Regions from separate parts of the Undibacterium sp. Xuan67W genome, predicted to be linked through region 1. Evidence: riboswitches for the same ligand, from Rfam matches in the RefSeq annotation. Region 1 holds a riboswitch; the other holds the start of a gene.
The links. Region 1 has a riboswitch for thiamine pyrophosphate ahead of ACO0LE_RS10615 (TonB-dependent siderophore receptor). Riboswitches for the same ligand answer to the same signal wherever they lie in the genome.

Region 1 (4,437 bases):
GTCAATTTAGCAATATGACCGCCATCAAGAAGGATCATTTATTTACAGTCGAAGGCGACTGGCTGAATCGCTCAGGTCCGCGCATTCTGGATGGCACCGAAATGCTCTGCAAACATCTGGCGACGGCCCGAGCAAAATAAATTTCTGCTGCAAGCTCTCTGCTCACCAGCACTCCTTTTAAGTGAACAGCGTGCAAAGCGGAGATATGCAGCCACACTATCTCCATCACAATTACTTAACTCCAGTCCCGCGGATCAACCTGATAATACGCCCTGAACTGTTCAAATAAAGCCGTATGCCGACGTGCCATGGCCCAAGGCTTTTCAAAAAATGTTTCCGTAACGACCGCAAAAAATTCGGCTGGATTAGTTGCACCATAGGGATCTATCACCGTATCCTCACCCAACGCAAGAGCCTGCTGTAAAGCAGCAAATTCTTCAGACAAAATTCTTGACCATCGCTGATATTTAGCCTTGCTGCCCAGAGCAGGAGCCCCATTCGTTACCCCTGTCTCGCTATCGAGCTGATGTGCAAATTCATGCAGTACGACATCGTGACCTTCGGCCTGCTCACCTCCGCGACGCTGCACATGATCCCACGCCACAATCACGCGTCCGTCGCTCCACGACTCTCCCGATAAGCTTTGGTGAGCATGGGTGACTACTCCACCCATACCCGTCTCGAGTCGGGGGACTACAAACGGACTCGGGTAGACCAGCACTGTTTTTAACGCCGGATAGACTGCGGTAGTGCGATTAAGAAGCAGCATGCACGCCCTGCCCGCTATCGTAACTTTAATCTCGTCCGATATTTGCAAGCCATCACAGGCAATAAATTTTTTCTGATACAAAAATTGCTTAATCAGTCGCTTCAATTGCAATTGGATATCAGCCGGCATGCGCGAATACACCGGGATATTTTTACGTAAAATCTTCGCGTAATGGGATGGAAATGGCTGCTGTATTGCACGCTTTAACAAATACGCAGGCAAATATACTGCGGCTAATATGGCAATAGCCAACAACGCCAGGAAAAGGATTAAAGGTAAGGCATTCATAACGGGACTCCTGATAGCGCAGTGCCATAAAGGATGCGGCAGCAGCGATTCACCAACATAGTGATTTCTAACTACCTTCCAATTTGGGACAAAGCGAGTAAACGCAAGGGTAGACCGCTGAATTGGCTGAGTTCAGGACACACTCCCCGAATTGCTGCGATAATGTCAACTCTTCGGCGTCATCGCAATTGTCCAAAGAATTGGATACTGCAGCGCTCTGCCTTCTGGTTTTCGACACTGCAATCTCTTCTTTTGATCGTACATTCATGCGCAAAGGCATACTCTTAGCAGCATCCGCTTATATCGTCTGGGGCTTATTTCCGGTTTATTTCAAATCGTTACATGGCGTTCCAGCAATGGAAATCCTGTTGCACCGGATGCTATGGTCTTTAGTATTTCTCGTCACGGTACTGGCAATTCGCAAACAATGGTCATGGCTCAACAATTTATTGAGCCAGCCAAAACTGATTGCAGGATTTGCGGCAAGTGCATTGCTGCTCTCCGTGAACTGGCTTATCTACATATGGGCAATCAATAACGACAGAGTCGTCGATGCCAGCCTCGGGTATTTCATGACACCTTTAGTGAATGTCTTACTCGGCTTTGTACTGCTGCGTGAGCGGCTTCGTATAGGTCAATGGGCCGCCGTTGCACTCGCTGCCTGCGGCGTCATCTGGCTGACGGTGCAGGCAGGACATCCACCGGTTATCGGTTTGTCTCTGGCAATCAGTTTTGGTATTTATGGCTTATTGCGCAAGACCGCTGCGCTAGGTGCGCTAGAGGGATTATCTCTGGAAACTTTTATTCTATTTCCGTTTGCATTTGCTTACCTTAGCTACCTGACCCTGCAAGGGCATAACGCTTTTATCAGTGGTACAACAAGCACTCAATCCTTATTACTAGCCGCAGGACCAATTACGGCGATTCCTCTCCTGATGTTTGCTGCTGGTGCACGCCGCATACCGATGGCAACTCTGGGTTTATTACAGTACATCGCGCCGTCAATTCAATTGGTGCTCGGCGTCTATCTTTATCATGAACCGTTCAGCGGCGACAGATTAATTGGCTTTATTGCGATCTGGACTGCCTTGGTCGTGTATTCCATCGAAGGATTACGTCATACCTTCAAACGACAACCCGCCTGACAGCCGCCTGCTATCTGGATTGCACGTCTCAAAGTGCGCAAAAAACTGGAATCAGCATACTGGCCGGTGCCTGAATCCGGCGACTATCTGGATTCGTAGTAAAATGGTGACCTCGCTAGGGGTCCTGCTTGACGACAATGACATGCTCAGATCGTCTCTTGCAGGTGAGAAATACCCTTGAACCTGATCTGGATAATGCCAGCGTAGGGAAGCGCAAAGTCTCCTTCCGTCTCTTTGTTTGCTCCTGCGCTGACTTCGCAAAAAAGAGCAAACTATGCAAAAATTAACATCACCTTCCCTGCGCCTGACACTAATTGCATCAGCAATAGCGCAGACCTGTATCGCTATACCCTCAGCCTATGCGCAAAGCAACGACAAAGTACTGCCTGAGGTCGTTATCAGCGCCAATAAACAGTTGAAAGAAAAACCGCTTACCAACACGGTTGCAGGATTTGTCGATGCACCGCTGCAGGACACACCAGTCTCCGTTACCGTATTCTCTCAGCAGCAAATCCAAGACTTACGCATCCGCAGCAGCACAGATGCAATGAAGTTTGATGCGAGTGTCAATGATGCGTATAACGCTGTTGGTTATGCAGAGCAATTTTCGATCCGAGGCTTTGCTCTTGATAACACCAGCAGCTACCGTAAAGACGGGCTGGCGATCCCGGGTGATGCCTCGATTCCGCTAGAAAATAAAGAGCGCATCGAAATTCTTAAAGGTTTAGCGGGTTTCCAGGCAGGCTTCGCTACGCCAGGTGGCATTATTAATTACGTCATAAAGCGCCCTACTATGACGCCATTACATTCAGTCACCGTCGAGGCTAGTGAACGCGGTACCTTATATGGCACAGTGGATCTGGGTGGTCAGTCGGACGACGGACAATTTGGTTACCGCATCAATGCCGCTGCAGAAAAAATCCGCTCTTACGTCAAAGGTGCAGATGGTGATCGTCAATTCATCTCAGGTGCATTTGACTGGCACATCACATCTAAAGCGCTGCTTCAACTCGATCTCGACTACCAGCGCAAATCGCAACTCACAGTTCCTGGCTATCAGCTGTTTAACGGCACCGACCTACCGCGCGGGATTAATCCCGATACGATGCTCAACGACCAGCCCTGGGCAAAACCCGTATTTTCACGGAGCAGCAATATCGGCTTGCGTTTTGAGTATCAGTTCAATGACGACTGGCGTGCGAGCTTTTCTGCGAACCGTCATGATTTCAAACGTGATGACTACACCGCATTTCCGTATGGCTGCTCGGCTGCCAACCTCTACCCTGGCTATTGCGCAAACGGTGACTATGATGTGTACGACTACCAGAGCGTGAATGAATCAAAATCACCGGTTGCCACACAAGCGATACTGAACGGTAAATTGACGACCGGCGCTGTACTGCATCATCTTGCCCTGGGTTTTTCAAGCTTCCAGAGACGCGATCGCTTTGGTGATTACGTCTATGACTATGCAGGTGCCAGCAATGTATTTCATTCCGTCGTCGTACCGCCGTCTAGCCATGTGACCGGGCCGGTATCGGTGCGCAGAACGGATAAAGAATGGTCCTTATTTGCGCAAGACATTATTGATATCAACGATGCGTGGAAGCTCCATGCAGGCCTGCGTCACGTCGCAATCCAGCGTCACCAGGCTGACAATCCCGGCTATGATCGCAGCTATGAGTTACCGAGTCTGGCATTGGTATTTAAACCGCAATCCACGATTAGTATCTACGGATCCTTTAGCGAGGGTTTGGAACATGGCGGCATCGCTCCATTTGGCACAGTCAATGAAAACCAGATGTTGAATCCGGCTACATCTAAACAAGTCGAAGTCGGTATCAAAGCCGATCTGACCCGTGATTTCAGCATCAGCGCAGCAGCCTTCCGCATCAAGAAACCACTCGAATACACTAACACCGGCAATGTTTATGTGAGCAATGGCACCGCCTTACACAAGGGACTGGAATTAACTCTCCAGGCTCGTCTGATACCGGCATTATCATCCGGCGTCAGCCTCACGGCGCTCGATGCGCGTCAATCCGGTACTGGCATCAGCGGTCTTGACGATCAACGTGTCACCAATGTCCCCGCACTAAAGTCTGTTGTATACCTCGATTATATGGTCGCTGATTTACCCGGACTGAGTGTGAACGGAAGCTGGAATTACGCAGGAAATAAAGCATTTCAGCCGGATAACAGCGTGATGGTGCCAGGATATAGCGTATTCAATCT
Region 2 (4,437 bases), on a different contig from region 1:
GCAGGATGTTGCGCTTACGAAATTAGACGATATTAAAAGGTCAGTTGACGGCACCAAAAATCAAGAATTATTAATGCGGATTGAAGTGGCTTACGGTAGTACATATTCGTCACTAGGGAAATTTGAGCCGTCTCTTTCCCACCGGCTGGAGGCATTGCGTTTATCTGATCTTTTGACGAAACGTCGCACTCAATCAAAGCTATATCGGTTATCTTCACTGGCAGGTCTCTACCTCGATATGCATAATCCGGAGAAATCTCTGGAAACTATAGCCACAGCACTTGAATTGTCTGCTGACGCTAATTCTCCAAAATTAATTGGTTCTTTGTATTCAACTCAGGCGTTAGCCTTGATTGATCTGGGACGATTTGACGATGCGCTGAAGTCGTACCAACATGCTTTAAAGATATTTAAAGAAACCAAATCCATAGGTATGGAAGCCCTGACCTTGAGTAATATTGCCGACTATTATCTCCACATTGGCAACTACATTGAAGCCGAACGGACAGCGCGACAGGCTCTTGTTAAGTCGGAAGCGGCGGAGGATAAAACAGCGATATTAAACTCCCGGGCAAACATAGGATTTGCTCTTGGCGGCCAGGGAAGAATTCAGCAAGCGATGGTTTTTATTAACGGCGTGATGAAGGAATTGAGGGACTTAGGTATCAAAACGGATATCGAGTCCATGTTGGGTGAGCTTGGGCGGATGTATGAAAAAGCTGGCATGTATAAGGAGGCTCTGGAAACTGTTCGAGAGCAGCAAAATCTTGCGAGTGAACTCTTTAGAGCAAGCACGGCTAAAGCGGTTGCTGCAATGCAGGAGCAATTTGATGCCAACCAGCGAAAAAAACAAATAGAACTTCTGGCGCGAGAAAATCAGTTAAAAGATGCGGAGATTAAAAATCGCCGACTTCAGCAAATCATTACCATGTTAGCAGCAGCAGTAACAGTGATGGCCGGTATCTTTGTGTTCTTACTATACAGGCGAGTTCGCAATGCGAACGAAAAGCTTCTGGAAGCTAATTTACAACTTGCGTTTCATGCAGTCAGAGATCCGCTAACCGGCTTGTACAATCGAAGATCCTTTGTCGACATGATGAAGACGCGCACGCTTGCTTCCGAAAAAGAACGTCGTGAAGATGATGCAGGCAATCCTGACTGTTTGATACTCATGGACATTGATCACTTCAAACAGATTAACGACACCTGGGGCCATACGGTAGGCGACAGTGTATTGATGGAGGTTGCACATCGTTTGAAGCGTGCGGTCAGGGATACTGATATGGTATTGCGGTGGGGCGGCGAGGAATTTCTAATTTATTCGCCTAAATCGCATCCCTCACAATTAACTAAATTAGTTGAACGTATCCTACTTGCGATTGGTGAAAAGGATATTCAAATTGGCGAACTAGCAATCTCTGTCACCGTTACTGCAGGATTTATTCCATTGCCGTTTTCTGATATTCCTGAAGAAATATGCAATTGGGAAAAAGCAATTCAAATGGCTGATATGGCCTTATACCTTGGTAAAGCCCACGGACGAAACCGTGCCTATGGATTGGCGAAATTGCTGGTTCCCCACGATCAGGCAATGAATGTACTTGATCATGATTTGTCTGCTGCTTTGAATGCAGGTATGGTCGAATTGATCGAAGTTGTTGGCCCGGCACGACGCAAATCCAACGAAATAGAAGAAAACATCACTATGTAAGTTGAAATAAACGCACAGACTTTTAAGCCCTACTCGCTATATAATGCCGCTGACCGTAAGCTGGTTATTAATTTTGATTACTAACCAATTGCCACGGCAAACGAATATGACGCTGGCTGTGAGTCTTTGCAAGTCGGAAAGAAAATTGTACTGGTCATAGTCGTACGAAATAAGCTTTGTAAAATGTAATGTAGAACTGCTAGGGGTCCTGACAGCAATAGCCGCTGTCGGGTGAGAAATACCCTCGAACCTGATCTGGATAATGCCAGCGAAGGGAAGCAAAATTGTATCGCAACACCCTTGCGCGTACCTCAAGCCTCCCAAGCTGCCATCAATAATGTGCACGTTAATGGGAGCAAAATGAACGCCAATCCACAATTTCTGTCCGCTACCGCGACAGTCGACCAGGCTGCAATACAGCCTTTGCCTAACTCACGCAAAATCTACGTTCAGGGAAGTCGGCCTGATATTCGCGTACCGATGCGTGAAATCAGTCAATCCGATACGCCGGCCATGTTCGGCTCGGAAAAAAATCCCCCGATTTATGTCTACGACACCTCTGGTCCTTACACCGATCCTGCTGTCAATATTGATATTCGTTCAGGCTTGGCATCGGTACGGGTAGCGTGGATTGCTGAGCGCAATGACACCGAAGAATTGTCAGGACCGTCATCGGAATACGGCATAGAAAGATTGAATGATCCCAAGCTGGCGGAGCTGCGTTTTAATCTTAAACGTAGGCCACGTCGCGCTCTTCCAGGTAAAAATGTCAGTCAGATGCATTACGCAAGGCAGGGCATTATCACGCCCGAGATGGAGTACATCGCGATCCGCGAAAATCTGCAACGTAAAGAGTATTTGGCTAAGCTGAAAGCCTCCGGACCCATGGGCAATAAGCTGGCTGATCTGATGGGGCGTCAGCATCCGGGCCAATCATTTGGCGCATCGATTTCCGACGAAATTACCGCAGAATTCGTTCGCTCAGAGGTCGCTCGTGGCCGTGCGATTATTCCTGCCAATATCAATCATCCAGAAGTCGAGCCGATGATTATCGGCCGTAACTTCCTGGTCAAAATTAATGCCAATATCGGCAACTCTGCCGTGACATCCAGCATCGGCGAAGAAGTTGAAAAAATGACCTGGGCAATTCGCTGGGGCGGCGATAACGTCATGGATCTGTCGACGGGAAAACACATACATGAAACCCGTGAATGGATCATCCGTAATTCGCCTGTGCCGATTGGTACTGTACCCATTTATCAGGCGCTGGAAAAAGTCAACGGCAAGGCCGAAGATCTGACCTGGGAGATTTTCCGCGATACGCTGATCGAGCAGGCGGAGCAGGGTGTCGATTATTTCACTATCCATGCAGGCGTGCGTTTGCAATATGTCCCGATGACGGCAAAACGTATGACAGGCATCGTGTCACGCGGTGGTTCCATCATGGCGAAATGGTGTCTCGCACATCACAAAGAAAGTTTTTTGTACGACCATTTTGAAGATATCTGCGAGATCATGAAAGCCTATGATGTCTCGTTTAGTCTCGGTGACGGTTTGCGTCCCGGATCGATTTACGACGCCAATGACGAGGCGCAATTAGGTGAATTAAAAACACTGGGCGAACTCACGCAAATCGCCTGGAAGCATGATGTGCAAGTCATGATCGAAGGTCCGGGTCACGTGCCTATGCACCTGATCAAGGAAAACATGGATCTGCAACTAGAACAATGTCATGAAGCGCCGTTCTATACACTCGGACCATTGACCACCGATATCGCCCCGGGTTACGACCATATAACGTCCGGCATCGGTGCCGCACAAATTGGTTGGTATGGCACGGCGATGCTGTGTTATGTCACGCCAAAAGAACATCTGGGTTTGCCGAATAAAGTCGACGTCAAAGACGGCATCATTACGTACAAAATTGCCGCGCATGCGGCCGACCTGGCGAAGGGACATCCGGGTGCGCAAATCCGTGATAACGCCTTGTCGAAAGCGCGTTTTGAATTCCGTTGGGAAGACCAATTCAATATCGGGCTGGATCCGGATAAAGCGCGTGAATTTCATGACGAGACTTTGCCAAAAGATTCGGCAAAAGTCGCCCATTTCTGCTCGATGTGCGGACCACATTTTTGTTCGATGAAAATCACGCAAGAGGTGCGCGACTATGCAGCGAATCAGGGGATCAGCGAAGTACAGGCATTGAAGCAAGGCATGGAGGTGAAGGCGATCGAGTTCGTTAAATCCGGTGCTGAGATCTATCGCAAGCAATAAGCCGTTGTCATGACTGAGATCATATTGAATGGTGAAAACTATCAGCTAGGTCAGGAGAGAAGCCTGGCTGAGCTGATCACTACACTGAACTTGTCGGGGCAGACAATTGCCGTTGCTGTAAATCGCCAGATTATCGCGCGCGCTCAATGGATTGACTATCGCTTGCAGGCGCAAGACCGGGTCGATGTGGTACGCGCGATCGGTGGTGGATGAAGCGCCAGGGTGCGTCTTGCGTACCATCGTATTCACCCGCATTGGTGCGCATGGCGCACCTTACATAGAAGGATTTTTATGCAAACAGAAAATATTTCCGGCCTGACTATCGCGGGCAAAACCTATCGCTCGCGCTTGCTGGTTGGCAGCGGTAAATACAAGGATCTGGAGCAGACGCGTCTGGCTACCGAGGCCAGTGGTGCCGAGATTATTACGGTTGCCATTCGCCGGGTGAACAT

Region 2: linked by a shared signal. The riboswitch ahead of thiC (phosphomethylpyrimidine synthase ThiC) and the one ahead of ACO0LE_RS10615 (TonB-dependent siderophore receptor) in region 1 are both predicted to bind thiamine pyrophosphate.

Annotation. Positions count from the first base shown of each region.
Region 1 covers NZ_JBMPPN010000010.1:4,200-8,636, reverse strand. The annotation lists gene ACO0LE_RS10630 (cobalamin-binding protein) at 1-140, shown strand, start outside; gene ACO0LE_RS10625 (zinc-dependent peptidase) at 236-1,057, opposite strand; gene rarD (EamA family transporter RarD) at 1,324-2,202, shown strand; TPP riboswitch at 2,310-2,429, shown strand; gene ACO0LE_RS10615 (TonB-dependent siderophore receptor) at 2,477-4,437, shown strand, end outside.
Region 2 covers NZ_JBMPPN010000011.1:29,779-34,215, forward strand. The annotation lists gene ACO0LE_RS11500 (diguanylate cyclase) at 1-1,711, shown strand, start outside; TPP riboswitch at 1,903-2,005, shown strand; gene thiC (phosphomethylpyrimidine synthase ThiC) at 2,072-3,985, shown strand; gene thiS (sulfur carrier protein ThiS) at 3,995-4,198, shown strand; gene ACO0LE_RS11515 (thiazole synthase) at 4,277-4,437, shown strand, end outside.